Regions from separate parts of the Actinoplanes sp. CA-142083 genome, predicted to be linked through region 3. Evidence: predicted binding sites of a transcription regulator. Region 3 holds the regulator's gene; each other region holds the start of a gene.
The links. Region 3 encodes HrcA, which represses chaperone genes, less so after heat shock. Its sites were predicted from a motif close to GGTTNGCACNCTCNNNNNGAGNGTGCNAACC; they were not measured.
Positions count from the first base shown of each region.

Region 1: a site for HrcA is predicted at 8,380-8,410, ahead of groES (co-chaperone GroES). Genes of this name have one in related genera too.
Region 2: a site for HrcA is predicted at 7,509-7,539, ahead of groL (chaperonin GroEL). Genes of this name have one in related genera too.

Region 1 is NZ_CP192076.1:850,971-861,396, forward strand. It holds gene rimI (ribosomal protein S18-alanine N-acetyltransferase) at 1-197, shown strand, start outside; gene tsaD (tRNA (adenosine(37)-N6)-threonylcarbamoyltransferase complex transferase subunit TsaD) at 190-1,242, shown strand; gene ACQPZX_RS04115 (hypothetical protein) at 1,252-1,506, shown strand; gene ACQPZX_RS04120 (ABC transporter ATP-binding protein) at 1,555-3,249, shown strand; gene ACQPZX_RS04125 (ABC transporter ATP-binding protein) at 3,246-5,048, shown strand; gene ACQPZX_RS04130 (helix-turn-helix transcriptional regulator) at 5,261-6,043, opposite strand; gene groL (chaperonin GroEL) at 6,219-7,868, opposite strand; gene groES (co-chaperone GroES) at 7,940-8,254, opposite strand; gene ACQPZX_RS04145 (THUMP-like domain-containing protein) at 8,482-9,657, shown strand; gene ybaK (Cys-tRNA(Pro) deacylase) at 9,733-10,218, shown strand.
Region 2 is NZ_CP192076.1:10,200,040-10,210,465, forward strand. It holds gene ACQPZX_RS47250 (GNAT family N-acetyltransferase) at 1-230, shown strand, start outside; gene ACQPZX_RS47255 (Ig-like domain-containing protein) at 254-5,656, shown strand; gene groL (chaperonin GroEL) at 5,717-7,339, opposite strand; gene ACQPZX_RS47265 (hypothetical protein) at 7,594-8,523, opposite strand; gene ACQPZX_RS47270 (N-acetyltransferase family protein) at 8,586-9,131, shown strand; gene ACQPZX_RS47275 (GNAT family N-acetyltransferase) at 9,132-10,109, opposite strand; gene thrC (threonine synthase) at 10,367-10,426, opposite strand, start outside.
Region 3 is NZ_CP192076.1:1,616,757-1,627,182, reverse strand. It holds gene ACQPZX_RS07785 (amidohydrolase family protein) at 1-422, shown strand, start outside; gene ACQPZX_RS07780 (IclR family transcriptional regulator domain-containing protein) at 433-1,236, shown strand; gene ACQPZX_RS07775 (hypothetical protein) at 1,286-1,597, shown strand; gene ACQPZX_RS07770 (hypothetical protein) at 1,714-2,121, shown strand; gene ACQPZX_RS07765 (nitroreductase family deazaflavin-dependent oxidoreductase) at 2,228-2,605, opposite strand; gene ACQPZX_RS07760 (MarR family winged helix-turn-helix transcriptional regulator) at 2,610-3,335, opposite strand; gene ACQPZX_RS07755 (FMN-dependent NADH-azoreductase) at 3,437-4,069, shown strand; gene dnaJ (molecular chaperone DnaJ) at 4,724-5,866, opposite strand; gene hrcA (heat-inducible transcriptional repressor HrcA) at 5,916-6,938, opposite strand; gene ACQPZX_RS07740 (DUF4870 domain-containing protein) at 7,095-7,667, shown strand; gene hemW (radical SAM family heme chaperone HemW) at 7,703-8,902, opposite strand; gene ACQPZX_RS07730 (enoyl-CoA hydratase-related protein) at 9,090-9,881, shown strand; gene ACQPZX_RS07725 (hypothetical protein) at 9,957-10,426, shown strand, end outside.

The DNA of each region.
Region 1 (10,426 bases), 770 kb from region 3:
TCGGCCGCGCCATGCTGGAGGCGCTGCTCGCCGAGGCCGCGCGGCGCGACATCAAGCAGACGCTGCTCGAGGTCGCGGTCGACAACGCGCCGGCCCAGCGGTTGTACGCCACTTACGATTTCGAGCCGGTCGGGATCCGGCGCGGCTACTACCAACCGAGCAATACGGACGCCCTGGTGATGATGCGCAATGCCTGACGAGCCCCTGGTCCTCGGGATCGAGACCTCCTGCGACGAGACCGGCGTGGGCATCGTGCGCGGCCACACCCTGCTCGCCGACGCGCTGGCGTCCAGTGTGGACCAGCACGCCCGGTTCGGCGGGGTGGTGCCGGAGGTGGCCAGCCGCGCCCACCTCGAGGCGATCGTGCCGACCATGCAGCGCGCGCTCGACGAGGCCGGGGTCACCCTGGCCGACATCGACGCGATCGCCGTGACCAGCGGTCCCGGTCTCGCGGGCGCGCTGCTGGTGGGGGTCGCCGCCGCCAAGGGGTACGCGCTGGCGGCCGAAAAGCCTCTCTACGGCGTCAACCACCTCGCGGCGCACGTGGCGGTGGACACCTTGGAGCACGGCCCGCTGCCCGAGCCCGCGGTGGCGATGCTGGTTTCCGGCGGCCATTCGTCGCTGCTGCTGGTCGACGACCTGACCAACGGCGTCACTCCGCTCGGCGCCACGATCGACGATGCGGCCGGTGAGGCGTTCGACAAGGTCGCGCGCCTGCTCGGGCTGGGTTTCCCGGGCGGGCCGGTGATCGACCGGCGGGCACGCGAGGGCGATCCGGCCGCGATCGCTTTCCCGCGTGGACTGACCGCCCCCAAAGACCTTGCGGCGCACCGCTTCGACTTCTCCTTCTCGGGCCTCAAGACCGCGGTCGCGCGCTGGGTCGAGGCCCGCGAGCGGGATGGCGAGCCGGTGCCGGTGGCCGACGTGTCGGCGAGCTTCCAGGAGGCGGTCTGCGATGTGCTCACCGCCAAGGCGATCGACGCCTGCCTGGCCAACGGCGTGGACACCCTGATCATCGGGGGTGGGGTCGCGGCCAATTCCCGGCTGCGCGTTCTGGCCGAGCAAAAAGCAGGCAAACACCAGATTCGCGTACGCGTTCCGCGCCCTCAACTGTGCACGGACAACGGCGCGATGGTCGCCGCCCTCGGCTCGCGGCTCGTGGCGGCCGGCGTCGCACCGTCGCGTCTCGATCTGCCCGCCGATTCCTCAATGGCATTGACCTCGGTCAGCGTGGCGGGGTAGGAAGCCAGCATGATCGCGCGGATGTGGGAGGTGCGGGCCCTGGCGAGCGGCTTCGACGAGCTGCTGACCTGGGTCTGCGACGTGGCGGTGCCCCGGATCGAGGTGCTGCCGCAGCATGTGTCGAGCGAGGTGTACTCGTCGACCGACCACCGCATCGTGGTCATCTCGAAGTGGCGCAACACGCCGGAGAGCCTGCCCGCCCCGCCGGCCAAGCTGGTCGCCCGCGCGCCGCACGTGTGGGATTTCAGTCCGGTAGACCGGTAGGAAACGGGTCGCAAAACGTCAGACCCCGCCCGTAACGTCGGGGACCTGATGCGAACGCTGCCCGACGCCGACCCCGGCGTACCCGACGGCCGGTCCGCCACCCGTTACCTGGGCTGGCTGGTCCGGCGCTACAAGCTGACCGTCGTCCCCGCAATCCTGCTGGCCGTCGTCTGGATGCTGTGTCAGGCCGTCGTGCCCGCGCTCATCGGACGTGCCATCGACGCCGCGACCCGGCGCGACGACCACGGCCTGCTGATCTGGTGCCTCGTCCTGCTCGCCGTCGGCGCCGGCCAGGCGATCACCGGCGTGTCCCGCCACCGGTTCGCGGTGGTCAACTACTTGAGCGCCATGTTCGTCACGGTCCAGATCACCGTGCGGCAGGCCGCCCGGCTCGGCTCGGCGCTGTCCCGGCGGCTCGACACCGGCGAGGTGGTGGCCATCGGCACCGCCGACATCCGGGCGATCGGCGCCGCCATCGACATCACCGCCCGCGGCACCGGCTCGCTCGTCGCGGTCGTCACCGTGACCGTCATCCTGCTGTTCACCTCGGTGCCGCTCGGCCTGGTCGTGGTGCTCGGCGTGCCGATCCTGATGGCCGTCGTGGGCCTGTTGATCAAGCCGCTGCACCACCGGCAGCAGGTCACCCGCGAGCAGCAGGGCCTGCTCACCGGCCGGGCCGCCGACCTGGTGGGCGGCCTGCGCGTGCTGCGCGGCGTGGGCGGCGAGGCGGTGATGGCCGAGCGCTACCGCACCGAGTCGCAGTCGCTGCGCGTGGCCGGCGTCCGCACCGCCCGGGTCGAGTCGCTGCTCGAGGCCGCCCAGGTGCTGCTGCCCGGCATCTTCCTGGTGCTGGTCACCTGGCTGGGCGCCCATTTCGCGCTGAACGGCAAGATCACCGTCGGGCAGCTGGTCTCCTTCTATGCGTACGCGGCGTTTCTCGTCGCGCCGCTGCGGCAGCTCACCGAGACGCTCGACAAGCTCACTCGTGGCCACGTGGCGAGCCGCCGGGTCGTCACCATGCTCGGGGCCGTCACCGACCTGCCCGACCCGCCCGCGCCGCTGCCGGCCGGGCACCTCGCCGGCGACCTCGCCGACCCACGGTCCGGTGTGGTCATCCATCCCGGCGAGATCACCGCGATCGTGGCGACCGCGCCCGCCGAGGCCGCGGAGATCGCCGATCGCCTCGGTCGCTACGCCGAGGGCGGCACGGTCGGCGGCCGGCCGCTCGACGGGTTCGCGATGGCCACGGTCCGTGAGGGGATCCTGGTGGCCGACAACGACGCCCGCCTGTTCACCGGCCGGCTGCACGACGACCTCGACCCGCACGACCGCGGCTCGCTGCCGGCCGCGCTGCACACGGCGGCCGCGACCGACATCGTCGAGGCGCTGCCCGACGGGCTCGACAGCGAGGTCGCCGAGCGCGGCCGGTCGTTCTCCGGCGGGCAGCAGCAGCGGTTGCGCCTGGCCCGGGCGCTGGTCGCCGACCCCGACACGCTGATCCTGGTCGAGCCGACCAGCGCGGTCGACGCGCACACCGAGGCGCGCATCGCCGAGCGGCTGATCACCGCCCGGGCCGGCCGCACGACGGTGATCTGCACGTCCAGCCCGCTGGTCCTCGACCGGGTCGACCGGGTGTGTTTCGTCGAGGAGGGCCGGCTGGTCGCGACCGGCTCCCACCACGGGCTGCTCGACCACGAGCCGCGCTACGCCCGCACCGTGCTCCGAGAGCAGGAGCCGGGATGACCGGGTTGTTGCCGATCGCCGACAACGCCCAGGTGCGGCGGTACGTGCGCGAGCTGTTCCGGCGCTATCCGCGGGTGCTCTGGGGCGCGGTCACGCTGCATGTCCTCGCCGCGATCGCCGGCCTGGTCGGGCCGCGCCTGCTCGGCGACCTCGTCGAGGGCATCCAGCACGGCCGGGGCGCGGGTCTCGTCGACCGGCTCGCCGCGCTGATCGCCGGGTTCGTGGTGCTCCAGGCGGTCTTGACGAGGTTCGCCTATCTGGCGAGTGCCCAGCTCGGCGAGCGGGTGCTCGCCGGCCTGCGGGAGGAGTTCGTCGAGCGGGTGCTCGCCCTGCCGTTGTCCACCGTGGAGCGAGCCGGCAGCGGTGACCTGCTGACTCGTACGACGCGGGACGTGGACGCGCTGTCGCGGTGCGTGCGGCTCGCCGTGCCCGAGACGATGATCGCGGTCATCACGATCGTGCTGGTGGTGGGCGCGCTCGTCGTGGTCACCCCGTTGCTGGCGCTACCCCTGCTGATCGCGGTGCCGATCCTGTGGGTCGGCACCCGGTGGTACCTGCGTCGTTCCCCGGCGGCATACCTGAAGCAGAACGCCGAGTACTCGGGCGTGACCGACGGCCTCGCCGAGACCGTCGACGGCGCCCGCACGGTCGACGCGCTGCGCCGCCATCGCCGCCGGGTCGAGCGCACCGACGCCGACCTGCAGCGCACCTGGCTGGCCGAGAAATACACGCTGTTCCTGCGCACGGTCTGGTTCCCGGTGGTCGAGGTCGGCTACGTGCTGCCGGTGGTGTCGACGCTGCTGGTCGGCGGTCTGCTCTATCTGAGCGGCTCGGTCACCCTCGGCCAGCTCACCGCCGCGGTGGTCTATGTGCAGCTGCTGATCGATCCGCTCGACCGGCTGCTCGGCTGGCTCGACGAGCTCCAGGTCGGCACGGCGTCGCTGGCCCGCCTGCTCGGCGTCGCCGAGGACGAGCCGCCGGCGGCGGCCGAGGCGATGGGGGAACCGCAAGGGACTCGCATCGAGGTCCGCGACGTGCATTTCTCGTACGTGCCGGGGCGCGAGGTCCTGCACGGGATCGACCTGACCCTCGAGCCGGGAGAGCGGCTCGCGATCGTCGGGCCGTCCGGGGCGGGCAAGTCGACGCTCGGCCGGCTGCTGGCCGGTGTGCACCAGCCCACCACCGGGACGATCACGGTGGGCGGGACGCCGATCGGCGACCTGCCGCTCGACAAGCTGCGCACCGAGGTGGCGCTGGTCAGCCAGGAGCATCACGTCTTCATCGGCTCGGTGTGGGACAACGTGGCGATGGTGCGCCCGGAGGCCGGCGAGGCGGAGGTGCGGTCGGCGCTGGCGGCGGTGCACGCACTCGACTGGGCGTTGGCGCTGCCCGCGGGGATGGCCACCACGGTCGGCGCCGGCGGTCATTCGCTGTCGGCGGCGCAGGCGCAGCAGATCGCGCTGGCCCGGCTCGTCCTGGCCGACCCGCACACGCTGGTGCTCGACGAGGCGACGTCCCTGCTCGACCCGCGGGCGGCGCGCGACCTGGAACGGTCGCTCGGGGCGGTGCTGCACGGCCGCACGGTGGTGGCGATCGCGCACCGGCTCTTCTCGGCCCACGACGCCGACCGCGTCGCCGTCGTCGAGGACGGCCGGATCACCGAGCTCGGCTCCCACGACGAGCTGGTCGCGGCCAACGGTCCGTATGCGTCGCTGTGGCGCTCCTGGCACGGCGAGCGCACCCCGGAGGACACCGACGAGCCCTTGGCGGACACGGATGCCGCCGGCGCCACCCGCTGAGTCGCATGGCCGCCGGCTGAGTCGCGTGGCCGCCGGCCGGCGCGCGAAGGAGGGCGGGGGCGCGCGAAGGAGGGCGGGGGCGCGCGAAGGAGGGCGGGGGCGCGCGAAGGAGGGCGGGGGCGCGCGAAGGAGGGCAGGGGCGCGCGAAGAAGGGCGGGCGAAGAAAGGCGGGCGCGCGGCGGACGTCTGGGCTGCGGGGGAGCGGCTTGGGGTCAGGTTCCGTCGGCGGGGCGGAGCTGGCGGCGTGAGGTGATGGCCAGCTTGGTGAAGATCTTGCGCATATGCCACTCGACGGTGTGCGGGCTGAGGAAGAGCCGTGCGCCGATCCCGGCGTTCGTGAGTCCGCTGCCGGCCAGGCCCGCGATGTTCGCCTCCTGCGGGGTCAGGCTGTCGTGCGCCCTGGTGGCGCGGTCGGCCGTGACCTCGCCGGTGGCGGCCAGCTGCGGCCGCGACCCCACCGCGACCCTGCGCCCGGCCGGCCGAGCCGACCAGCCCGGCGGCCTCGGCCGGCGCGCCCCCGGTGGCCGGCAGGCCAGGGGATTGCCGCGCGTCTCGGACACGATCCGGTCACGGACCCGCTCGTCGAGCCGTCCCGGCACGGTGGCGTCCAGCAGCGCGCGGGCGTCCTCGTCGGCGAGGCCGGCGACCGGCAGCTCCGCCGGTCCGCGCCAGGCCGGCGTGGACTCCGGATCGCGGACCGCGAAGAAGACGCCGACCCGCTCGGCGACCAGCCGGCGGGAGGCGAACGTCAGGGTCTGCACCGAAGCCTGGTCCAGCCACTGTCCATCGTCGATCACACACAGGACCGGCTGTTCCTCGGCCGCCTCGGCGAGCAGGTTCAGCACCGCCATGCCGACCAGGAACCGGTCGGGGGGACTGCCGGCCCGATCGCCGAACGCCACCGCCAGCGCCTCGCTCTGCAGGGGTGGCCGGCGGTCGCGCAGATCCAGCAGCGGCGCACACAGCTGGTGCAGGCCCGCGTACGCCAGCTCCATCTCGGATTCGACGCCCGCCGCCCGGGCCACCCGGAAGCCGGCGGCGCGGTGCGCTCGGCATGTCTGTCGCGCAGCTCCGCAGTCATGATCCCCCCGGATCAGAGGGTAGATCCGTGGGCGGAGACGCGGAAGGGCGCGCCACCTGGCGCGCCCTTCCGGTAAACGATGAACCCGATCAGAAGCCCGGGCCGTGCTGGTGGCCGTGGCCACCGTGGCTGTGCCCGTGGCCGCCGCCGGCGGCCGGCTCCGGCTCGGCCGGCTTGTCGACCACGAGGCTTTCCGTGGTCAGCAGCAGGCCCGCGATCGACACGGCGTTGGAGACCGCGTTGCGGGTCACCTTCACCGGGTCGATGATGCCGGACGCGGCGAGGTCGACGTACTCGTCGGTGGCCGCGTTGAGGCCGTGGCCCCAGCCCAGCTCGTCGACCTTGCCCACCACGACGTAGCCGTCGTGGCCGGCGTTCTGCGCGATCCAGCGCAGCGGCTCCACCAGTGCCTTGCGCACGATGCTGACGCCGATCGCCTCCTCGCCGGTGAGGCCGAGGCCGCCGTCGAGCTCCTTGGCGACCTGCGCGAGGGCGGCGCCGCCGCCGGGGACGGTGCCCTCCTCGACGGCCGCCCGGGTCGCCGCGATGGCGTCCTCGATGCGGTGCTTGCGCTCCTTCATCTCGACCTCGGTGACCGCGCCGACCTTGATCACCGCGATTCCGCCGGAGAGCTTGGCCAGACGCTCGGCCAGCTTCTCCTTGTCCCAGTCGGAGTCGGACGCCTCGATCTCCTTGCGGATCTGCGCGACCCGGTCGGTGACCTCGGACGTCTTGCCGCCACCGTCGACGATGGTGGTGTTCTCCTTGTCGACCACGATGCGCCGGGCGCTGCCCAGCATGTCGAGGGTGACCTGGTCGAGCTTGTAGCCGAGCTCCGGCGCGATCAGCTCGCCGCCGGTGGCGATCGCCATGTCCTGCAGCATCGCCTTGCGGCGGTCGCCGAAGCCGGGCGCCTTCACCGCGGCGACCTTGACGGTCTTGCGGATCGAGTTGACCACCAGGGTGGACAGGGCCTGGCCCTCGACGTCCTCCGCGATGATCAGCAGCGGCTTGCTGGTCTGCAGCACCTGCTCGAGCAGCGGGAGGAGCTCCTCGATGCTGGCGATCTTCTGCGTGGTGATCAGGATGTACGCGTCCTCGAGGACGGCCTCCTGCGACTCGGCGTCGGTCACGAAGTTCGGCGAGATGAAGCCCTTGTCGAACTGCAGACCCTCGGTGACCTCGAGCTCGGTCAGCATCGCCGAGCCCTCCTCGACGGTGATGACGCCGTCGCGGCCGACCCGGTCCATCGCCTCGGCGATCAGCTCGCCGATGGTGGCGTCCTGGGCCGAGATGGTGGCGACGTTGGCGATCGCCTTGTGGTCGTCGACGTCGACCGCCTTGGCCAGCAGCGCCTTGGAGACGGCCTCGGCCGCCTTGTCCATGCCGCGCTTGAGGCCGAGCGGGTTGGCGCCGGCGGTCACGTTGCGCAGGCCCTCGCGGACCAGCGCCTGGGCGAGAACGGTCGCCGTCGTGGTCCCGTCGCCGGCGACGTCGTTGGTCTTGGTCGCCACCTCCTTGACCAGCTGGGCGCCGAGGTTCTGGTACGGGTCGGAGAGCTCGATCTCCTTGGCGATGGTGACACCGTCGTTGGTGATCGTGGGCGCGCCGAACTTCTTGTCCAGGACGACGTTGCGCCCGCGCGGGCCGAGCGTGACCTTGACCGTGTCGGCGAGCGTGTTGACGCCGTGCTCCAGCAGGTGCCGCGCGTCGTCAGAGAAGCTGAGAATCTTCGCCATGTATAGGTCCCTTCACGCGCCACCGCCCTGACCCGAGGTGCCGGGCCAGGGCGGTGAGCACTGTCAGTAGGTCACTTCTCGATGACCGCGAGGACGTCGCGGGCGGAGAGCACCAGGTACTCCTCGCCGGCGTACTTGACCTCGGTGCCGCCGTACTTCGAGTAGAGGACCGTGTCGCCCACCTGGACGTCGATCGGGACGCGGTTGCCCTTGTCGTCGATGCGGCCCGGGCCGACGGCGAGGACGGTGCCCTCCTGCGGCTTCTCCTTGGCGGTGTCGGGGATCACGATGCCCGACGCCGTGGTGGTCTCAGCCTCGTTCGCCTGGACCACGATGCGGTCCTCGAGCGGCTTGATCGCAACCTTGGTCGCGGTAGTCACGGGCATACCCTCCTGGGTACAGGTTTGCCGGCCATGAACCAGGCCGGTCTCATGCCTCATGCCACCGGGCGGGGCCGTCGTCGCGGGTGCCGGTCCGCCTGGTGCCTAACCGTCCGCCCGTGCGGGCTTCCGGTTGGCACCCTCATGTTGAGAGTGCTAATCGCGAGGTTATGCCGGAACTAGCACTCCGTCAACCAGAGTGCCAGTGTCGTCACGCCGGGGAGAATGCCTTCGTGACTCCCGACCTCCTCGCCCGCCTCCGTACCCCCGAAGGGGTGAACGCCCTGGCCAACGCCGCCGCTGTGGATCATGGAGATCCGCTCGCGGCCGCCTCGGCCCTGAGGTCGACGGGCGTCGATCCGGAGCTCGCCGCCGCGGCGCTCACTCAGGTGGAGCTACGTCGTAAGGCGGCCGCGAAGTTCGGCGAGCGGGCCGCGCGGATGTTCTTCACCCGCCCCGGGCTGGAGCAGGCGACGCGAGCGGCGGTGGCGGATCGCCGGGCGGCGCGCCTCGCGGCGGCCGGGGTCGGAACCATGGCCGATCTGGGGTGCGGGCTGGGCTCCGACGCGCTGGCGGCGGCGAGTGCCGGGATTTTCGTGTACGCCGTGGAGGCCGACCCGCTGACCGCCCAGATCGCCGCGGCGAACGTGAGCGCGCTCGGCCTCGACGATCGGGTCAAGGTCGACTGCGCGGATGCCACCACCGTCCGGGTCGAGGACTACGACGCGGTCTTCGCCGATCCGGCCCGCCGCCGTGCGGGTCGCGGCCGGGTGTTCGATCCCAACTCGTACTCGCCGCCGTGGGGGTTTGTTGCCGGCCTCACCGAACGGGTGCCGAGGACGGTGCTCAAGCTGGCGCCCGGCATCGACCACGCCCTGCTGCCGCCGGGCGCCGAGGGCGAGTGGGTGAGCGTCGACGGCGACCTGGTCGAGGCCGCGTTCTGGTGCGGCCCGCTCGCCGAGGTCCCGCGTCGCGCCACGCTGTTGCGCTCCCAGGCGGCCGAGCTCACCGGCAGCGGCACGGCGAAGGCCCCGGTCGGCCCGGTCGGCGCCTACGTCTACGACCCGGACCCGGCCGTCGTCCGCTCGCACCTGGTCGCCGAGTTCGCGGCGAGCGTCGGCGGCCGCCTCGCCGACCCCGACATCGCCTACGTGTACGCCGACGAGCCCGCCGGCACTCCCTTCGGCCGCCGCCTGGAGATAACCGATGTGCTGCATTTCTCTCTGAAACGGCTGCGAGCGCTGCTGCGCGAGCGCGGCGTCGGCCGCCTCGAGATCCGTAAGCGCGGCTCCGCCCTCGAGCCCGATCAACTTCGCCGCGACCTGCGCCTGTCCGGCCCCGAGGCCGCCTCGCTGGTGCTGACCCGGGTGGCCGGCGCGCCTACGGCCCTGCTGTGCCGCCCGCTCTGAAGGGGCAGATTCACCTGGGCAAAAGGGCAAAAATCACACGGGTAGCCCAAAGATTCGACGAGTACGGTTTTTGCCATGGCAAAGAAGCCCGCGGCCGGCACCCCCGCGACCGCCGTGCTGACCGACCAGCAGGTCGAGCACACCCTGCATCCGTACGACGTGTCCCCCGACGCGCCGAACTACGGCGCGCTCGTGGCGCGGGCGCTGGGGATCGGGCCCGACCGGGTCTTCAAGACCCTCATCGCCGAGGTCGACGGCAGGCTGGTCGTCGGGGTCGTGCCGGTCACCGGTGACCTTGATCTCAAGGCCCTGGCCGGGGCGGCCGGCGGCAAGCGGGCGGTCCTCGCCGAGCGGGCCGCGGCCGAGCGCAGCAGCGGTTACGTCCGGGGTGGCATCAGCCCGCTCGGTCAGCGGAAGAAGCTGCCGACGGTGGTGGACTCGTCGGCGCTCGCCCTTGACCGGATGTTCATCTCGGCGGGTCGCCGCGGCCTTCAGGTGGGGCTCGCGCCGGGTGATCTGATTCGGTTGACCGATGCCGTTACCGCCATGATCAGGACATAAAACCCGATCGGTGGCAAGCCGTTACGACAACGTTACGGACCGAGGGGATCTTTATCCCGAGATCGGACAAGATCGGGCACGGGAGTGACTTAGCGTCACCCTGTGAGCGACCTTAGGCGATCGTCCGGGGCCGGTCCCTGGCTGTCGCCAGGGCCCTCATCTCCGGATAACCGCCGTGTTGCCGGATTGTTATGCCGGGTTACGAGAT
Region 2 (10,426 bases), 2.2 Mb from region 3:
TCGCCGCGTACGGGTCGTCGCGGCCGAGCTGGTTCGGCCCGATGGGCACCACCGTGGCCGCCCGGGGCCGGGGGATCGGCTCGGTACTACTCCGCCGTTGCCTGGCCGACCAGCGCGCGAACGGCCACCAGACCGCGCAGATCGGCTGGGTCGGCCCGATGCCCTTTTACTCCATCGCGGTGGGCGCGCGGGTGGAAAGGGTGTTCTTCCTGTACCGCAAACAGCTGTGACCCCTTTGTCCTAGCCTCAGGGCGTGGGGGTGCGCCGTGCGTCCGCGGCCCTGATCGTCGTGGTTGCCGCGCTTCTGGCGGCGACGACCTGGATCACGGGCCACGCCGAAGCGGCCGTCACCACGCCGTTCACCCCGCGCTTCGAGGTCAACGCGAACGGCTCGATCCTGCTGCGCGGCAACAGCAACCTGACCTGCGTGCTCGGGGCCGGGAGCTGCGCGCTCGCGCGGTCCGGGAACGCGTCCGGGGGCGCCGCGAACAACAACTCGTACGCGATGGCGTACACCGACGCCGACGGCAGCGCTTCGACGTTCAACGACAGCACCGCGACCATCACGATGCCGGCCGGCAGCACCGTGCTTTTCGCCGGCCTGTACTGGGGCGCCGACTCCTCGCTCGCCCCGTCGCCGGGCAACCGCAACAAGGTGCGCTTCCGCGGGCCCGGGAGCGCGGCCTGGACCACGATCACCGCGAGCAGCCTGTACACGACCGGCACGGTCTATCAGGGCTTCGCCGACGTGACCGCGATGGTCGCGGGCGCCGGCAACGGCGTGTACGGGGTCGCGGACATCCAGACGCCCGCGGCGCTCACCAACCTCTTCGCGGGCTGGTCGCTGGCCATCGCCTACCGCAACCCGGCCGAGGACATGCGCAGCCTGCGCATCTTCGACGGCTTCGGCCAGGTCACCAGCAGCGACACGGACATCTCGATCACCGGCTTCGAGACCCCGCACGCCGGCACGGTGCACGCCAAGATCGGGGCGGTCGCGTACGAGGGTGACAGCGGGACCTCCGGGGACAGCCTCGAGGTCGACGGGCAGCCGCTGGCCGATACCCAGAACCTGGCGGACAACTTCTTCAACAGCACGGTGAGCGACTCCGGCGCGGCGGTGGGCGGCCGCAATCCGCCGTACGCGAATCTGCTCGGTTTCGACGTGGACCAGGTGGACGCGACCGGGATGTTCGCGAACGGCGCCACCTCGACCAAGCTGACCCTGACCACGAGCGGCGACCAGTACTACCCGGGCGTCATCACGTTCACCATCGACCTCTACGCCCCCAAGATCACCACCACGCTCACCGGCACCGACCTGAGCGGCGGCGACCTGCTGCCAGGCGACGTGATCGAGTATCGGATCGCGGTGCGCAACGACGGCAGCGACACGGCCGACGGGGTCAACCTGGCCGATGCGATCCCGCCCTACACCACCTACGTCCCCGGCTCGCTGACCGTGCAGGGCACGCCGCTCACCGACGGCGCCGACGGTGACAACGGCTGGTTCGGCGCGGGGGCGGCCGGCTGGAGCCTGGGCAGCATTCCCTACTTAGGCACCACCTGGGTCACTCTCCGGGTCCGGGTCGCGGTCGGCGCGCCGGCCGGGTACGCCATCACCAACCTCGTCAACGTCAGCTACACCGGGCGCACCACCAGCGTCAGTGTCGCCGCGGCCGGCGGCTCCGTCGCCAGCACAGTCCTGCAGCCGCACGCCGACCTGGCCGCCGGCCTCTCGGTGATGCCGGCCTTCGTGCAGCGGGCCGCCACCCCGGTCACGGTGAACTACACGATCACCGTGACCAACGCGAGCGGCGACTTGGAGCCGGCCGCGACCGGCACGCTCACCCTGCCGCCCGGCGTCTCCCCCGGCACCCTGCCGGCCGGCTGCTCGGCGACCGGGCAGGTGGTCGCCTGCGCGCTCGGCCCGCTGGTCGCCGGCAGCTCGGGCAACGTCACGGTCCCGGCCACCGCCGACAACACCGCGGCCGCCGGCGCCGTCGCCACCCTCAAGGCGACGGGTAGCGGCTCGGACGCCAACGCCGCCAACGACACCGCGACCGCGACGCTCGCGGTCAACTCCCCGCCGGTGCCCGTCTCGGACACGGCGTCGACCGGCCACGCCACCCCGGTCACCGTCGCGGTCCGGGCCAACGACAGCGACCCGGACGACCTGGTGAGCTCGCTGACGGTCTCGCTCACCGGCGTCCCGGCGCACGGCATCGCGGTGGTGCACGCCGACCAGACCGTCACCTACACCCCGGCCACCGGCTGGGCCGGCGCCGACACATTCCCGTACCGCCTGGACGACCCGCACGGCGGCTGGTCGACCGGCACGGTCACGGTGACCACGCAGAACGCGCCTCCGGTCGCCAACAACGACATGATCAACACGGACTGGAACACCCCGGTCACGATCGACGTCCGGCAGAACGACTCGGACCCGAACGGCGACCCGCTCACCGTCGTGGCGGTCACCCAGCCCGCGACGCCGTCCGACGGGAACGTGACGTTCACCGGGACCGGCGTCACCTTCACGCCGTCGCTGCTCTTCGCCGGCACCGCCACGTTCACCTACACCGTCGGCGACGGTCACGGCGGGACGGCGACCGCCCAGGTCTCGGTCGACGTGCAGAACGCGCTGCCCACCGCGGCCGACGACGTGCTGGCGGTGACCTACGCCGCCGCCCAGGCCGGGGTGGTCGTGCCGGCGCTCGCCAACGACACCGACCCGAACGGCTTCGGCACGCTGAGCGTCCAGTCGGTCGGCAACCCGGCGCCCGGCACGGGCAGCACCTCCCTGCTCGCCGGGGTGGTCCGGTACACGGCGCCGCCGGGCTTCTCGGGCGCCGCGACCTTCACGTACACGATCACCGACGGCTTCACCACGGACAGCGCCACCGTGACCGTCACGGTCGGCAACGCCGCGCCGGTAGCCCAGCCCTTCCTGGTGACCACCGGGTACCGCACGGCGCTCACGCTGGACGTGCTGCACTGGGCCACCGATCCCAACGGCGACCCGCTGCACGTCGCCGGAACCACCGATCCGGCGCACGGCGTCGTCGCCCGCGACCTCGCCGGCACGATCACCTACCTGCCGGATGTGGGCTGGTCGGGGCCGGATTCGTACACGTACACGATCGACGACGGCCACGGCGGGACCGCCACCGCCACCGTGTCGGTCACCGTGGCCAACGGGGTCGCAGTCGCGCGGGACGACGCGGCCACCGGTCCCGGCGGGACCTCCGTGACGATCGACGTGCTGGCCAACGACGACGGCGATCCCAACGGGCAGCCGCTGACCGTCACGGTCGACGCCGGGCCGGGCCACGGGACGGTCGCGATCGGAGCGGACAAGCGGGTGACCTACACGCCCGCGCCCGGCTTCCTCGGCGCCGACACCTTCCACTACACGGTGGACGACCTGCACGGCGGCGTGGTCGGCGCGAACGTGACGGTGACGGTGGTGAACACGGCGCCGGTGGCCCGGGCCGACGCGGCGTCCACCGACACGAACACGCCGGTGGTCGTGCCGGTGCTGGGCAACGACGACGACCCGAACGGCGACGCGGTCTCGCTGACGGTGGTCGCGGCCGGCGGCCACGGCACGGTCACCGACCACGCGAACGGCACGATCACGTACGACCCGGACCCGGGCTTCCAGGGCAACGACTCGTTCGTCTACTCGATCCGGGACCCGGCCGGGCTGACCGACTCGGCGATCGTGACGATCACCGTACGCAACGCGGCGCCGGTCGCGGTCGACGACGCCTTCACCGCCCGGCCGGGGGTGCCGGCCACGCTCGCGGTGCTCGCCAACGACAGCGACCCCAACACCGCGCAGGCGATCAGCGTCACCTCGGCCACCGGACCCGCCAAGGGCACGCTGACGCTGGCCGGCGGGGTGCTGACCTACCGGGCCGACCCGAACACGGCCGGGCTGGACGGCTTCGACTACGTGCTCACGGACGACCTGGGGCTGACCAGCGGGGCCCACGTCACCATCACGATCAACGGCACGCCGGCGGCGGTCGACGACCTCGTGGCGGTTCCGGCGGACACGGCCGTCGACATCGCGGTGCTGGCCAACGACACCGATCCGGAGGCCCGGCCGCTCACCGTCAACTCGGTGGGGACGCCGGGGAACGGCGCGGCCCGGCTCAACGCGAACGGGACGGTGGAGTACCGGCCGGATCCCGGGTTCTTCGGGACGGACGTCTTCCCGTACTCGATCGCCGACGACGCCGGGAACACCGCTTCCGCGCAGGTCACCGTGCAGGTGGCCAACGCCGTGCCGGTGGCGGGGACGGACACCGCGGCGCTGCTCTCCGACCGGACGGTGGTGGTGGACGTGCTCGCCAACGACACCGACGCCAACCCGGGTCAGACCCTCACCATCGTCTCGGCCGGCCCGCCGGGACACGGCACGGCCGCCATCGTGTCCGGCCAGGTCCGGTACGCCCCGGCGGCCGGCTACGTGGGACCGGACACCTTCCCGTACGTGATCAGCGACGGCAACGGCGGCGCCGCGACCGGGACCGTCACGATCACGGTCTCCAACGGCGTGCCGGTCGCGGTGCCGGACTCCCGCAGGACGCCCTACCAGCACGCGATCGCCGTCGACGTGCTCACCAACGACCTCGACCCGGCCGGCACGCTCGACGTCACGGCGGTCACCACGCCCGGCCACGGCACGGCCAGCTTCACCGCGAGCGCGGTGACCTACACCCCGCCGGCCGGGTTCGCCGGGACCGCCACCTTCGGCTACATGGCGGTCGACGACGCCGGGCACCGCACCACCGCCGACGTCGAGATCGTGGTGGGCGTGCCGCCGAAGGTGCCGAACAAGCAGGTCACGGTGCTGGACGGCCGGTCGGTGGGCATCGGCCTGCCGGACACGGGCCAGGACGGGCGGCCGGTGATCCCGGTGCGGATCGGCCGGGCGGCCCATGGCACCGCCCTGCTGAACGCGGACGGGACGGTCACCTACGTGCCGGATCCGGGCTTCGCCGGGACCGACAGCTTCACCTTCGAGATGGTGGACGCCGACGGCAACGTGGCGCAGGGGACGGTCTACGTGATCGTGCCGGCGGCGCCGGTCGTTCCGCCGCCCGGCACTACGCCGCCGACCACCGAGCCGGCCACGCCATCGCCTGCGCCGTCTCCCAGCGCCTCATCCACACCATCACCCGGCCACAGCACGCCACCGCCGCCGGCGCGGCGCAACCGGCCGCCGGTGGCGGTGGACGACCGGGTCACGGTGGCGGCCGGGGACAGCGTGGTGATCCGGCCGCTGCTCAACGACCGCGACCCGGACGGCGACCCGCTGAGGATCACGACGATCCGCAAGCCCCGGCGCGGCACGGCGACGATGACCGCCACGACCGTCACATACACGGCCGACGACCGGACGACCACGGAGCTCTCCGCGGCCGGAGCGGCCGGGGCGGACGCGCTCGGCTACACGGTCGGTGACAATCGCGGCGGGCGGTCCACGGGAAGCGTGACGATCCGCGTCGTGCCGGTCGCCGACCTGCCGACCACCGGCCACGACGTGCTGGCCGTGGCCCGAGCCGGCCTGATCGCCGTCGCGACCGGCGGGACCCTGTGGTGGCTGGCCGAGCGCCCCCGCCCCGGACGACACCGGCGCTGACATGCGGAAAGGCGGGCCGCCGAAGCGACCCGCCTTCCGGATGTTGCGATGGGGCTGGACTCAGAAGTCCATGTCCCCGCCGCCCGGGGCGCCGGCCGGAGCCGGGTTCTTCTCGGGCTTGTCGGCCACGACGGCCTCGGTGGTGAGGAACAGCGCGGCGATCGACGCGGCGTTCTGCAGCGCCGAGCGGGTGACCTTGGCCGGGTCGATGATGCCCGCGGCCAGCAGGTCGACGTACTCGCCGGTCGCGGCGTTGAGGCCGTGACCCGCGTCGAGGTTGCGCACCTTCTCCACCACGACGCCGCCCTCGAGGCCGGCGTTCACGGCGATCTGGCGCAGCGGGGCGTCGAGCGCGAGCTTCACGATCGTCGCGCCGGTCGCCTCGTCGCCCGCCAGGTCCAGCTTGTCGAACGCGGTCTTGCCGGCCTGCACCAGCGCGACGCCACCACCGGGGACGATGCCCTCCTCGACGGCCGCCTTCGCGTTGCGAACGGCGTCCTCGATGCGGTGCTTGCGCTCCTTCAGCTCGACCTCGGTGGCCGCGCCGACCTTGATGACCGCGACGCCGCCGGCCAGCTTGGCCAGGCGCTCCTGCAGCTTCTCACGGTCGTAGTCGGAGTCCGACTTCTCGATCTCGGCGCGGATCTGGTTGACCCGGCCCTGGATCTGCTCGGCGTTGCCGCCACCGTCGACGATCGTGGTCTCGTCCTTGGTGATGACGACCTTGCGGGCGGTGCCCAGCAGGCTCAGGTCGGCGTTGTCGAGCTTGAGGCCGACCTCCTCGCTGATGACGGCGCCACCGGTCAGGATGGCGATGTCCTCCAGCATGGCCTTGCGGCGGTCACCGAAGCCCGGGGCCTTGACGGCGACGGACTTGAAGGTGCCGCGCACCTTGTTGACCACCAGGGTCGCCAGGGCCTCGCCCTCGACGTCCTCGGCGATGATGATCAGCGGCTTGCCGGCCTGCATGACCTTCTCGAGGACGGGCAGCAGGTCCTTGACCGCGGAGATCTTGCTGTTCGCGATGAGGATGTACGGGTCGTCGAAGACGGCCTCCATCCGCTCGGCGTCGGTCATGAAGTACGCCGAGATGTAGCCCTTGTCGAAGCGCATGCCCTCGGTGAGCTCGAGCTCGAGACCGAAGGTGTTGCTCTCCTCGACGGTGATGACGCCTTCCTTGCCGACCTTGTCCATGGCCTCGGCGATGATCTCGCCGACCGTGGAGTCGCCGGCGGAGATGGAGGCGGTGGAGGCGATCTGCTCCTTGGTCTCCACGTCCTTGGCGATCTGCGAGAGACCCTCGGACACGCTCGCGACGGCGGCCTCGATGCCCCGCTTCAGGGCCATCGGGTTGGCGCCCGCGGCGACGTTACGCAGACCCTCACGAACCAGCGCCTGGGCGAGGACGGTCGCCGTCGTCGTGCCGTCACCGGCGACGTCGTCGGTCTTCTTCGCGACCTCCTTGACCAGCTCGGCGCCGATCTTCTCGTAGGAGTCCTCGAGCTCGATCTCCTTGGCGATGGATACACCATCGTTGGTGATCGTTGGCGCGCCCCACTTCTTCTCAAGGACGACGTTGCGGCCCTTGGGGCCGAGCGTCACCTTGACGGCGTCGGCGAGCTGGTTCATACCCCGCTCGAGGCCCCGACGAGCTTCCTCGTCGAATGCGATGATCTTGGCCATTCGGCTGTGTCCTCCTGGACATGTTGCAGAAAAACTCTGCGCGGAACTCTGCGGACGTCACCACCTGGCGATGTGACGTCCTCAGGCCGAGCCGGATAGCCCGCGACGACCGGCCCCGTGCCCCGGCGCCGATGGCGGCGCCGCGACCGGAACCCCACCGTCCCGACCTGCTTGGCACTCAACCGTCGCGAGTGCCAATGACCTGTTTAGCACTCCGGGGGGTCGAGTGCAAGAAAACGCGGGGGTAACGGAAATCAGTCGAACTCGGGCGTGGCCAGCTCGGCGAGCAGCGAATTGCTGGTCACCGGGCCCTCGGCGCGACGGGCCTGCGCGTAGGTCACCACGGCGGCGATCGCCCAGAGCAGAACGGCGGCCACCGCCACCACGGTAGACGCCAGGCCGCCCCACACGGCGTCGGCCAGCCGGGGCAGGACGGTGACCGCGAGCGAGGCCGCGACCAGCCCGCTCAGGGAGGCCCGCGAGCAGAGGTGCTGGGCCCGTCGACGGCCGCGGTCACGCTCGATCAGCACGACGCAGCCGAGGACGCCGGCGAAGGTGAGCACGGCGGTGGAGAGCGCGGCGAGGCCGACGGCGAGGGGCGCGGCGACGGCCGGGCCCAGCCGGTCGGCGGTGAGCAGCAGCGGCAGCGCCTGGGTCAGCAGGCCGAACGCGGCCAGCCAGAGCCAGAGCGGGCGCAGCCGATAGGCCACCAGGCGCCACACCCGGCGCGGGCGGGGCAGCGACCCGGTGGCGCCCTCGGCCAGCGCCACCGGCACCAGGCCGGCCAGCGCGATCACCAGGGGCAGGGCGGACACCGCGAAGTACGCCAGCCACATCAGCGGGAGCAGCAGCAGGCCGAAGCCGCCGAGCAGGTCGGACAGGGCCGGGGCGGCGATCACCGTGTCGTCGACGTTGCCCACGAAGAAGTGCGTCGGCAGCGCGGCGAGCAGGCCGATCGGCAGCAGCGCGACCAGGCAGCGGCGCAGCACGCCCCGCCAGCGGGAGAGCCAGCCGCGCAGGCCGGCGCCATGCGGCGGGACAACCGGGTCGTCCTCGGGAGTGACCGAGCCGGCGGAGACGCCGGGGCGGGCCAGCTCGTGCGTGCGCGACTCCGGGTCGAACGGGTCGGCGGCCTCGACCACCGGGCCCTCGACCATGCGCATGCGGCCCTCGCCCACATCCATCGACACACCTTGCCTCAGCGGCGACCGTGGCCGCCACCCCCGTCCGTTTCCCGGCAACCGGGTTGCCCGCGACCCCGGCACAGGGTAGGGAGAACAGCGTGAACAGCTGGCGCGTGCACCGGGTGACCGTCGAGGACGCGGCCAGGATGCGCGCGCTGCGGCTCGAGATGCTGGCCGACAACCCGCTGGCGTTCCTCGAGACGCTCGCCCAGGCCGCCGCCCGCCCCCACGAGGCGTACCGGCAGCGCATCGCCCAGGCGGCCCGCGGCGGGCGGCTGGCCCAGTTCGTGGCCGACCCGGGCGGCCGGTCGCGGCTGATCGGGCACGCCGGCGGCACGGTCCTGCCCGAGGAGCCGGAGGTGACCGTGATCTTCGCGGTCTACGTGACCCCCGAGCAGCGCGGCGGCAAGGTGCTGGCCGAGCTGGTCGAGGCGGTCGGCGAGTGGTCCCGGGCCAACGGGCGCGACAAGCTGATGCTCGAGGTGGTCGCCGGCAACGAGCGCGCCGTCCGGGCGTACGAGAAGTTGGGTTTCGAGGACACCGGCGAGCGCGTGCCGCACCCGGTGCTCCCGGTCCTTACCGAGCTGCGGATGCGCCGCCCTATCTGACTACAGCGTCAGCTGCCAGAAGGTCACCGAGTCGAGGGGCCGGAAGCCCAGCGCCCGGTTGATCCGCAGCATGTGCTCATTGGACGCGGCGTTGAACGTGTCGATCACCTCGAGGCCGGGGCGCAGCTCGCGGACATGCGCCAGGTTCGCCAGCTTCACCAGCATGCCGAGCCGGTGGCCGCGGTGGTCCGGATCGACCAGCGTGATGTTCTGCCAGGCGTGCGCCGGGTCGGTGGCGTCGCCGGCGATCCTCGTCCAGGCGACCAGCCGGTCGCCGTGCAGGGCGCCGGCGTGATAGCTGGTCCGCCCGCGCCGGGCCGCCCTCAGCTCGCCCTCGCGGACCTTCGCGGCGTCCACCTTCTCGGGCTCCCACGCCAGCTCGCCGGTCGGGGCGTCGGCGTTGAGGCGGCCGTCCAGGTACGCCACGTCGTCGATGATCTCGTCGGGCGCCACGCCGGTCCACAGGATCAGCCGGTAGCCCTCGGCGTGCCGCCAGGCGTCGGCCAGCAGCGCGTCGTGCCCGGCCCGGTCGACCGCGCAGAGGTCGAGCCGGCTGCGCACCTCTTCGAGGGCGGGCTTGGCCTGCATCGCCGCGGCGAACAGCGCGCCGTCGGGGTGGCGGGACATCGCCGGGCCGATCAGGTGCTTGCGGCCCAGCTCCCGGATCCGCTCGGCGGCCAGGTCGAGCAGCGCCCGGCCCGCGCCCCGGCGCCGCGACGACGGCAGGACCGAGAGCTCGATGTTCGCATTGTCCAGATTGTCAAGAACCGGCAGCTCGATCCAGAGATAGCCGACCGGGTGACCGTCGATCCAGGCCAGATAGTGCTCGTGATCGGCGCCCGGAAACGGATTCGCGAGCCGTGCGACGAAGTGCTCCAGGGCCAGCGGCGGAACGTCCGGCTTGTCGCGTTCCTCGCAAGCCCGATAGATCTCGTACGCGTCGGCTGGGGTCACCAGCGGACCCGTAGAAAGATTCATGGCCGTCACCCTGCCCGGGCAACGGCCATGCTCGCGATTCATTTTTGGCTAAACGATTTTGGTCGGGAGGACGGACGCACAGCGCCTCCGGCACTGGGTCGTTGGGCACCTCGAGAGATTGTCGCCAAGCTCGAAGGTGAGGGGCCTCGTACGGCGTCGGCCCTCCCGCAGAGAGCATCTTGCCGATCCGGAAATCGGTGCGCAAGTCCTCCGGGGGTGGAATCTTCAACTAATGGCAGAGTTTCGACTACCGACCGTTATCCCAGCAGGCCAGCCTCGCGGGCCCCGCGAAGCGACGGCTTGATCTGATGAGTGGG
Region 3 (10,426 bases):
AGAAGGAGACCGTCACCCACCACCAGCTGCGCGCCGAGCAGGTCGTCGACTGGGGAACCCGCGGCGGCGCCAAGGCGCTCGGCATGGACTCCTCGATCGGCGCGCTCACCCCCGGCCGCCAGGGCGACGTCGTGCTGATCAAGAACGACTCCTCCCCCGCGATGTTCCCCGTGCTCAACCCGTACGGCCATGTGGTCTTCCAGGCCCAGCGCGGCGACGTCGACGCGGTCGTGGTCGGCGGCAAGGTGGTCAAGCGCGACGGCAAACTGGTCGGCGCCGACCTCGCCGCGGCCCGCGCCAAGGTGAACGCGACCATCGACTACCTGCGCGAAACCATGGGCGAAGAGGCCTGGCTCCGCGGCATGAACCCGGAGATCCCCGAGGCCAGGATCCTGCACAACCCCTATCAGTACACCAAGTAGGGTTCGGCAAATGACCGACAGCGGAAGGGGCACGGGGCCTGACTTCATCGAGGCCCTGGCTCGCGGCCTCGACGTCCTGCGCTCCTTCCGCTCCGGCACCCCCGCGATGACGCTCAGCGAGATCGCGGGGCGCACCGGCCTGGCCCGCCCCACCGTGCGCCGCATCCTCATCACGCTGGAGGCGCTCGGCTACGTCCGGTCCGCCGACCGCGGCTACGCCCTCACCCCGCGGGTGCTCGACCTCGGCATGGCGTACGTGAATTCGCTGAGCATGTGGGAGGTCGCCCGCCCCCACATGGAGAAGCTGGTCTCGCAGACCAACGAGTCCACGTCGATGGCCCAGCTCGACGGCGGCGACATCGTGTATGTGGCGCGCGTGGCCGTACCCAAAATCGTCACCCTGGCCGTCACCATCGGCACGCGCTTTCCCGCCCCCGCCACCTCCATGGGCAAGGTGCTGCTGGCGGCCCTGCCGCCGGCCGCCCTGTCCGCCGTCCTCGCCGAGCCGTCCCGCTCCGGCATCAGCGCCCGCTGGCAGCCGGCCGCCGCCGATCTCGACGCCGCGTTACGCGAGGTGCGGGCCAAGGGCTGGGCGCTCGCCGACCAGGACCTCGCACCCGGCATCCGCTCGGTGGCCACCGGCGTCCGCGACGGCGACGGCACCGTGATCGCCGCCATCAACGTCACCGTCCACGCCGCCGAGACCTCGGTCGAGACCCTGCTGGAAGACCACCTCCCGAAGCTCCTGCGCACCGCCGCCGACATCAGCCACGACTGGTCCCTGACCGCCGCGGTCCCTGCCACGACGTCCTGATGCCTCCACGGCGTGCGAAAGCGCCCGACCAGTGCCAGGCTTGATATTCGTGAAGCAAGTGGACGATCTTTTCGAGCCGGCGCCCGACCGATGGGGTCTGCGCGGCGATCCGTGGGTGTGGCAGGCGATGCGCGACCACCTCACCGGCACGTACCTCCCGCCCACCCTGGGCGAGTGCGAGGCGCTTCTCTACACCGCGTTCAACCGCCTGGTCGGCGTCGACCTGGCCACCGAGATGGAGCCGATGGTCTTCCGCCAGGAGTTCGCCCACGGCGGCATGTCCTCCGGCCAGATCCATCTCGACACCTGGCGCGCCGAGCTCCTCCCGCTCCTCGTCGACCGAGCAAGAACAAAGATCTGACCCCCATTTCGTACGCGTCGGCCAAAGCCCCCGCCGCGCCACGCGACCACGTGCCGCGCAAGGGCGCGGCGCGACTCTCGCGTGAGGTGGGTGCAAGGGCTTCGTACCGTGGTGCCATGGATCCGGATTTCTTGGACTCCATGCGCGCCCGGCTGGCCGCCGCCCTGGACCCCACCGAGGCGATCCGGCAGCTCGACGCCGTCCCCGTGAATCAGCCGCTGGCCGCCCGCCTGCTCGCGGTGATCGACATCTTGGACGCCTACTACGTCCACGCCCGCGCCGGCTTCGACGACCACCGCGCCCCCACCGCCCGCCCGTTCAGCCGCGACGACTTCCGCGCCATCACCAGCGTGCCCGAGACCCAGCAAGCGGTGACCCGCCTGCTCGAGCCCGACCGAGACCGCCTGCGCCTCCCACCCGACGTCCTCACGAAGGCCTTCCTCGGCATGTCGTCCGGCCCCGCCCGCACAACCCTGTCGGCCGCCCAACTGGTCGACCTGTTCCTCAACGGCGCGCCGCTCTAGCCCCGCCCCTCGCGCCGGGCGGCGGCACTCGCTCTAGTCCCCGCCCCCGCGCCGGGCGCCGGCACTCGCTCTAGGGCCGCCCTCGCGCCGGGCGCCGGCACTCGCTCTAGGCCCGCCGCAGCAGCCGGAAGTCTCGGCGCCGCAGCAGCCTGAGCACCGTCGCGGCCGGCTCCCCGAAGGCCGCCAGCCCCACCTCGGGCGCACACACCTCGATGCGCCCGATCTCGTACTCCACGCCACCCACCACCACCCGGCACCGCCCGGCCGCCTCGACATTGCGATACCAGGCGACCTCGGGCCCGTAGGTCAGCTCCGCCACGAAGTCGTCCCCGAGCCGGGCCAGCAACAGCGGCGTCTCGTACGCCCGCCCGGTCTTCCGCCCCACGTGCCGGACCAGCGCGAACGGCCCGCGCCCCGCCCGCGCGAGGCGGACCGTCACGCGGTTGAGCGTGTTCTTGACCAGCCAGAGCCAGGCCCGCCGCACCCGCCTAATCGTGCGACCCCACCCGCGGCGACGCCGCAGCCTCGTCCAGCACCTGACCGACGGCCTCCTCGAGCGCGGCGGTGCAGGGCGACGCAGCCGCATGACCGACGACAGCCTCCTCAAGGGCGGCCGTGCACGGCGACGCGGCCGTCTGCTCGAGGATCGCCCGGTCGAACTCCGCCGCGCCGTCCGCGGCGCCCCCCTCGGCGGCCGCCTCGACGATCGCCTGGTCCAGGGCCGCGGCGAGTTCCGGCGACGTGGACCCGACGAGCTGGCGGCAGATCAGCTGCAGATGCCCGACCTGCTCAGGGGTGATGGAGTCGAAGACCAGCCGCCGGGCCTCCCGGACGTGACCGGGCGCGGCCGCCTCCAGCACCGCCAGGCCCTTCTCGGTGAGCATCGCCTCGGTGCAGCGGATCTCCGAGTTGTGCACCTCGCGCCGTACCCAGCCCTGCTTCTCCAGGCGGGTGACCGCGTGCGACAGCCGGGACGCCGAGCCGCCCGCGTACAGGGCGAGCGTGTTCATCCGCACGGCCCGGCCCGGCCGCCGGGACAGCGCGGACAGGATCGAGTACTCGAAGAAGTTCAGCCCCGAATCGCGCTTGAGCTGCGCGTCGATCGCGGTGGGCAGGCTCATCAGCAGGGAGATCAGGGTCATCCATGCGCCGCGCTCGTCGTCGCCCAGCCAGGGGACGTCGTCGTCGTGCGGCGGCGTCGTGGTGTTTGTCACCACTGAAGGGTACCCGTCTTGAACATTCAACACTTGCCGTGGCAAGCTTCTGGAGAACCCGGTGTTGAACATTCAACACCATCTGACAGGGAGCGTTTGCCGTGACCGTTCTTCGTATCGACGCCAGCATCCAGGGCCCGCACTCGGCCAGCAGTGAGCTCGCCGACATCGCCGAGGCCGAGTGGCTGGCCGTCCGGCCGGAGACCACGTTCGTGCGCCGCCACGTCGGCGCCGACCCGCTGCCCGCCGACGCCTGGGGCCACGCCGCGCTCAGCGCGTTCACCCCCGACGAGCAGCGCACCGAGGAGCAGCGCAAGGCGTTCGCGCTGGCCTCGACGCTGACCAACGAGCTCCGCGAGGCCGAGGCCGTGATCCTGGCCCTGCCGCTCTACAACTGGGGCGTCTCCCAGCACGCCAAGATCTGGATCGACCTGGCCATCGCCGGCGGCGCTCAGGGCGAACGCCTCCTCGAGGGCAAGCCCGCCATCGTCCTCACCACCCGCGGCGGCGGCTACAGCCCCGGCACCCCGCGCGAGGGCTGGGACCACAACACCGCCTACCTGCGCCGCATCGTCGCCGACGTCTGGGGCGCCGACCTGACCTTGATCGAGCGAGAGCTGACCCTGGCCGGCGTCAACCCGGCCATGGACGCCTTCATCGAGACCGCCAACCTCCTGAAGAAGACCGCCCACGAGGCCGCCACCCACGCCAGCCGCACCCTGGCCACCCGCTAGACCGCACTACCTGTGGACAACGGGCGGCCGGACAACACCGCCCGGGCCGCCTGCTCGGCGTCGATCGTGTCGCTCTTCGTGACTGGCCGCCCCACCCGTGCAGGCCGGTATAGCCGCTGCTCGTGGCCGGAAGGTGCGAGTGCCCGGCAGGGCCCCGCGGTGATCGAGTACCGCAGGTGTCCACACCGAGGACGACCTCGCCGTCGGCAGGGCGGTTCTGGCCAGAGGGCCCGGGATCGATGAGCTCACGGCGGGACGCAGCGGCAGGGATCGGCTCGAGCCTGCATAGCGGAAGCCCCCACCCGCGAAATCTTGAAGAGCCGCCGTCAGCTGCGCGCACCAACTCATCAGCTTCACCGGGCGATCAGGTGCCTCCGCCGGAAATAAGCGATATTTCCAGCGGGGGCACTGCGCGTTTCCCGCAATGTGACCCGCAGACCAGCCCATATGACCAGCAAAGGGGACGGCCCGCCGGGGAGGGCGGGACACGCTCCCATCAGCTGGCAACGGCCACCACATAGCGGGATTTCAGCGGCGGCCGCACGGGGGAAGCGCCGGCCCGGCAGCTCAGCCCGGCGCGGGCGGCAATGGCGCGACCAACGACGGTGATCGCCTTGCGCCCCGGGGACCTGTCCCCAGGGCGTATCAAATAGGTCAGTGGCCGTTGAAAGCGTCGCGCATCCGGCTGAAGAAGCCGCCCTGCTTGCTCAGCTCGGCCACGTCCTCGCCGCGGGTCTTGGCGAACTCGCGCAGCATCCGCTCCTGCTCGGCGGTCAGCTTGGTCGGGGTCTTGACGTCGAGGTGGACGAAGAGGTCGCCGCGGCCCTGGCCCCGCAGGTGGGGCACGCCCTTGCCGCGGATGCGCAGCGTCGAGGCGGGCTGGGTGCCGGATTTGACCTCGATCGCCTCCTCGCTGTCGAGCGTCTTGATCGTCAGGCGGGTGCCCAGGGCGGCCGCGGTCATCGGGAGGGTGACGCGGCAGTGCAGGTCGTCGCCCTTGCGGGAGTAGACGTCGTGCGGGCGCTCGTGAATCTCGACATACAGGTCGCCGGCTGTGCCGCCGCCGGGGCCGACCTCGCCCTGCTGGGCCAGGCGGATGCGCATGCCGTCCTCGACGCCGGCCGGGATCTTCACGGTCAGCGAGCGGCGGGTGCGCACGCGGCCGTCGCCGGCGCAGGTCGGGCAGGGGTGCGGGATGACCGTGCCGTGGCCCTGGCAGGTGGAGCAGGGGCGGGACGAGACGACCTGGCCGAGGAACGTGCGCTGCACGCTCTGCACCTCGCCGCGGCCGCCGCACGTCTCGCAGGTGGCCAGGTGGGTGCCGGGCGCGGTGCCGGCGCCGGAGCACTGGGTGCACAGGACCGCGGTGTCGACGGTGATCGGGGCCTCGACGCCGAACGCCGTCTCGACCAGGTCGAGCTCGAGGCGCAGGATCGCGTCGGCGCCGGGGCGGGTGCGCGGGCGCGGGCCACGGGAGCCGCCGCCGGCCGCCGTGCCGAAGAACGCGTCCATGATGTCCTGGAAGCCCACGAACGGGCCGCCGGGACCGCCCGGACCGCCGGGGCCCATGCCGCCGCCGGGGGCGAGCGGGTCGCCGCCGAGGTCGACGATCTGGCGCTTCTGGTCGTCGGACAGCACCTCGTACGCCGCGTTGATGTCCTTGAACTTCTCGGCGGCCTCGGGGTCGGGGTTGACGTCGGGGTGGTACTGCCGAGCCAGCTTCCGGTAGGCGCGCTTGATCTCGTCGTCGGTGGCCTCCCGGCTCACGCCGAGAATGCCGTAGTAATCCTTGGCCACGGGGTTTGGGGTCCTCATTGTCAGCGCGAATCCGTCAGTTCTGAGCCGGTCAGTTCTGGGCCAGCAGGTCGCCCACGTAGCGTGCCACCGCACGAACCGTGGCGATGGTGCCGGGGTAGTCCATCCGGGTGGGTCCGAGCACTCCCAGCCCCCCAACGATAGTCGTCCCTGGGCCGTAGCCCGTGCTGACCACGGACGTCGAGCGGAGGTTGTCTATCTCGTTCTCGTCGCCGATGCGCACCCTGGTCTTGCTGGGCTCCAGGTCGCCGATGAGCTTGAGCAGGATGACCTCCTCCTCGAGGGCCTCGAGCACGGGGCGAAGCGTGCCCTGGAAGTCCAGCACACCTCCCCGCGTCAAGTTCGCCGTTCCGGCGAGCGCCAGCCGCTCCTCGCTGCGCTCCACCAGCGTCTCGAGCAGGACGCTGGCCAGGCAGGCCATCGTGTTGCGGTGGCCGGGGGCGCACTCGTCGACCAGGCCCTGCACCAGCGGCGGGGTGTCGGACATGCGCTGACCGGCGAGCTTTTCGTTGACCTTGCGGCGCAGGTCGGTCACGTCGTCGGAGGCGACCGGGCCGGGCAGCTCGACCAGGCGCTGCTCGACGCGGCCGGTGTCGGTGATCATCACGAGCATCAGGCGGGTCGTGGAGATCGGGACGAGTTCCAGATGGCGCACGGAAGAGCGGGCCAGCGACGGGTACTGCACGACCGCGACCTGGCGGGTGAGCTGGGCGAGCAGGCGCACTGTGCGATGCACCACGTCGTCGAGGTCGACCGCGCCGATCAGGAAGCGCTCGATCGCGCGGCGCTCGGCCGGGCTCAGCGCCTTGACCTTGGATAGGCGGTCGACGAACAGGCGGTAGCCCGCGTCGGTGGGGACCCGCCCGGCGCTCGTGTGCGGCTGGCGGATGTATCCCTCCTCCTCCAGCACGGCCATGTCGTTGCGCACGGTGGCGGGAGAGACGCCCAACTGGTGGCGCTCGACCAGGGCCTTGCTGCCGACCGGCTCCTGGGTCTCGACGTAGTCCTCGACGATCGCCCGCAGGACCTCGAGCTTGCGGTCATCCAGACTCATGACCCCTCCCTCGCGGACGTTTGGCACTCCCAAAGACAGAGTGCCAGTCTACGTCGCCGTTCCCGCCGGCGCGATGATCGAGTGGACTGTCTATTCATCGACTCGTACCGCATGTCGCTCTCGACCGTATTGAGCTGCGGTCCTACGGTGGCAGCCATGACAGAACCACCTCGCCCGCCCGGTGAAGGTAATCCGTATGCGGCTAACGATCCGACGTCGGGTTCGACACCGCCACCCTCGTCCCCGCCCCCGCCGCCGCCCGGCGGTGGCTACGGCCCGCCTCCCGGCGCATACAACGCACCGCCTCCCGGTGGTGGCTACGGCCCGCCCCCGGGCGGCTACAACCCGCCCCCGCAGCAATACGGCTACGGTCCGGGGCCCAGCAGCGCCACCGATGACCGCACCTGGATCCTCGTGGCCCACTTCGGCGGCGCGGCCGGCGCCTTCCTCGGCGGTGGCTGCGCGGGCTGGATCGCCCCGCTGGTCGCGCTGCTCGCCCGGGGCAACCAGTCCCCGGTCGTGCGGGCCGAGGCCGTCAAGGCGCTGAACTTCCAGATCCTCTGGTCGATCATCGCGCTCGTCGGCTGGGTGCTCAGCTGCATCGTCATCGGCATTTTCGTCGGCATCGCCGCGTCGATCATCGCGATCGTCTTCGGTGTCATCGCCGGCGTGAAGGCCAGCAACAACGAGCCTTACAACTACCCCATGACGGTGCAAATCATCAAGTAGATCGTGGCAGGCGCCGGGTCGGGGGCCCGGCGTAGTCACACCACCTCGCGGATCACCGCATCGGCGAGCAGCCGGCCCTTCAAATTCAAGATCAACTGCCCTTTCCCGTACGCCTCCGGCACGAGCAGACCGTCTTCGAGCGCCTGTTTGGCCCCGCGCCCGTCCAGCCCCGCCAGCGGGATGCCGTCGCTGAGACGTACCCGCAGCATGATGTCCTCGACGCGGCGGTCCTCGTCGTCGAGGAGCTCGCGGGCATGGCCGGGCGAGACGCCGTCGGCGAGCCTTTTCGCGTACGTCGTGGGGTGCTTGACGTTCCACCAGCGCACGCCGCCGACGTGGCTGTGCGCGCCCGGGCCCAGGCCCCACCAGTCGGCGCCGGTCCAGTACAGCAGGTTGTGCCGGCAGCGGGAGTCCTCGCCCTTGGCCCAGTTGGAGACCTCGTACCAGGTGAAACCGGCCTCGGTCAGGGCCTTCTCGGCGGCCAGGTAGCGGTCGGCGGCCACGTCGTCCTCGGGGTAGGGCAGCTCGCCGCGGCGCATGCGGGCGGCCATCCGGGTGCCGTCCTCGACGATCAGGGCGTACGCGCTGACGTGGTCGGCGCCGGCCTCGACGACCGCCCGGAGGGACGCGGCGAAGTCGTCCGGGGTCTCGCCCGGGGTGCCGTAGATCAGGTCGAGGTTGACGTGCTCGAAGCCCGCCTCCCTCGCCTCCCGCGCCGCCTGGGGTGCCCGCCCGGCGGTGTGCTGACGGTCGAGGATCTTGAGCACGTGCGGGCTGGCGGACTGCATGCCGAGGCTGATCCGGGTGAAGCCGTTGGCGCGAAGCCGGCGCAGGTATTCGGGCGTCACGGATTCGGGGTTCGCTTCGGTGGTGATCTCGGCGTCGCTGCTCAGGCCCCAGGTCTTGTCGATGCCTTCGAGGATGCGCCCGAGATCGTCCGCGCTCAGCAGGGTCGGGGTGCCCCCGCCCACGAACACCGTGTCCACCTTTTCCGGATTTATCGTGTTTTGGGCGAGCTTGAGCTCCTGCAGGACCGTGTCGGCGTAGCCCTCTCGGCTCGCGCCGCCTAATTCGCTCGCCGTGTAGGTATTGAAGTCGCAGTAACCGCAGCGGCTCGCGCAGAACGGCACGTGGACATATACGGCAAATCCGTTTTTTCCGGCGCTCGCCGCCGCGTCGGGCGGAAGGGACCCGTCGGTGGGCACGGGGTCGCCATCGGGAAGTGCGCCAGCCATCCACCAAGTGTGCACGGCCGGCGCCTGCGTCGAAGTGGGGGCCGGAGCGAGGCGAGGTCCAGGTGTCGTCTGGGCGTGCGACGCGGGCGCCCGAATACCGGGGTTGTATTCGGGTGTTCGCGTCGTGCGGCCAGGCGGCGGCTGGGCCACGCCGCAGCCCGTCTCCCACTTCGACGCAGGCGCCGTTATGGTCTCGCCCATGGATCTGGTCCGTACCGCCACCGTCGCCGGGGTGACCACCGTGACCCTGGACAGCCCCGCCAACCGGAACGCCCTCTCCACGCCGCTGATGAAGCAGCTGCTCGAGGCGCTCTCGGCGGCGCTGACCGACCCGGCCGTCCGCGCGGTCACGCTCTCGCACACCGGGCCGGTCTTCTGCTCCGGCGCCGACCTCAAGGAGACCGCCGAGGCCCGCGCCTCCGGCCGGGTGCCCGCCGAGCTGCTGGCCGACGTGCTGGCCGCGCTCTGGGAGTTCCCCAAGCCGGTGGTCTGCCGGGTGGCCGGCCCGGCCCGGGCGGGCGGCCTGGGCCTGATCGCCGCGGCCGACATCGCGGTCTGCGTGCGGGAGGCGACGTTCGCCTTCACCGAGGTGCGCCTCGGCGTCATCCCGGCCGTGATCAGCGCCACCGTCCTCCCCCGGCTCGGCTCGCGGGCGGCGGCCGAGCTCTATCTGACCGGCGAGGTCTTCGACGGCGTGCGGGCGGCCGAGGTCGGGCTGGTCACCAAGGCGGTCCCGGCCGAAGGGCTGGAGGCGACGGTGGCGGCGTACTGCGAGGCCCTGGTGCGGGGCGGCCCGCTGGCCCTGGCGGGGGCGAAGCAGTTGCTCCGGCGGACCCCGGCGCCCTCGATCCGGGCCGAGCTGGCCGAGTTGTCGGAGCGCTCGGGCGCCTACTTCCGCTCGGCCGAGGGCACCGAGGGGGTCGACGCCTTCCGCGAGAAGCGCCCGGCCTCGTGGGTGCCTTCGCCGCGCGAGGTGTAGTGCAGTGACGGTTCCGTGGTGCGGTCGTTGTTTACGCTTGTTGCCTGGCACGGGGTAGCCGTCGAGGAGGTGTGAGTGCGCAGGACGCCGATCGTGGTGCTCGCGTTGCTCGCTGTTGTCGGCACCCTGGGCGTGGTGGTCGTGATGCGTGGCATGTCCGGCGACATCAAGCTGCCGACGATCATCGGCCCCGAGTGCACCGTCAAGGCCGACGGCGAGGTCACGCTCGACCCGGTGCAGATGGCCAACGCCGCGACGATCAGCGCCGTGGGCATCCGGCGCGGGTTGCCGGAGCGGGCCGTCGTGATCGCGCTCGCCACCGCCCTCCAGGAGTCCAAACTGGAAAACCTGGACACCGGCGACCGCGATTCGGTGGGGCTCTTCCAGCAGCGGCCCAGCCAGGGCTGGGGCACGCCGGAAAAGATCCAGGACCCGCGGTACGCGGCCGACAAGTTCTACTCCGCGCTCAAGCGGGTCAAGGGCTGGGAGAAGATGCGGGTCACCGACGCGGCGCAGCGCGTGCAGCGGTCGGCCTACCCGAACGC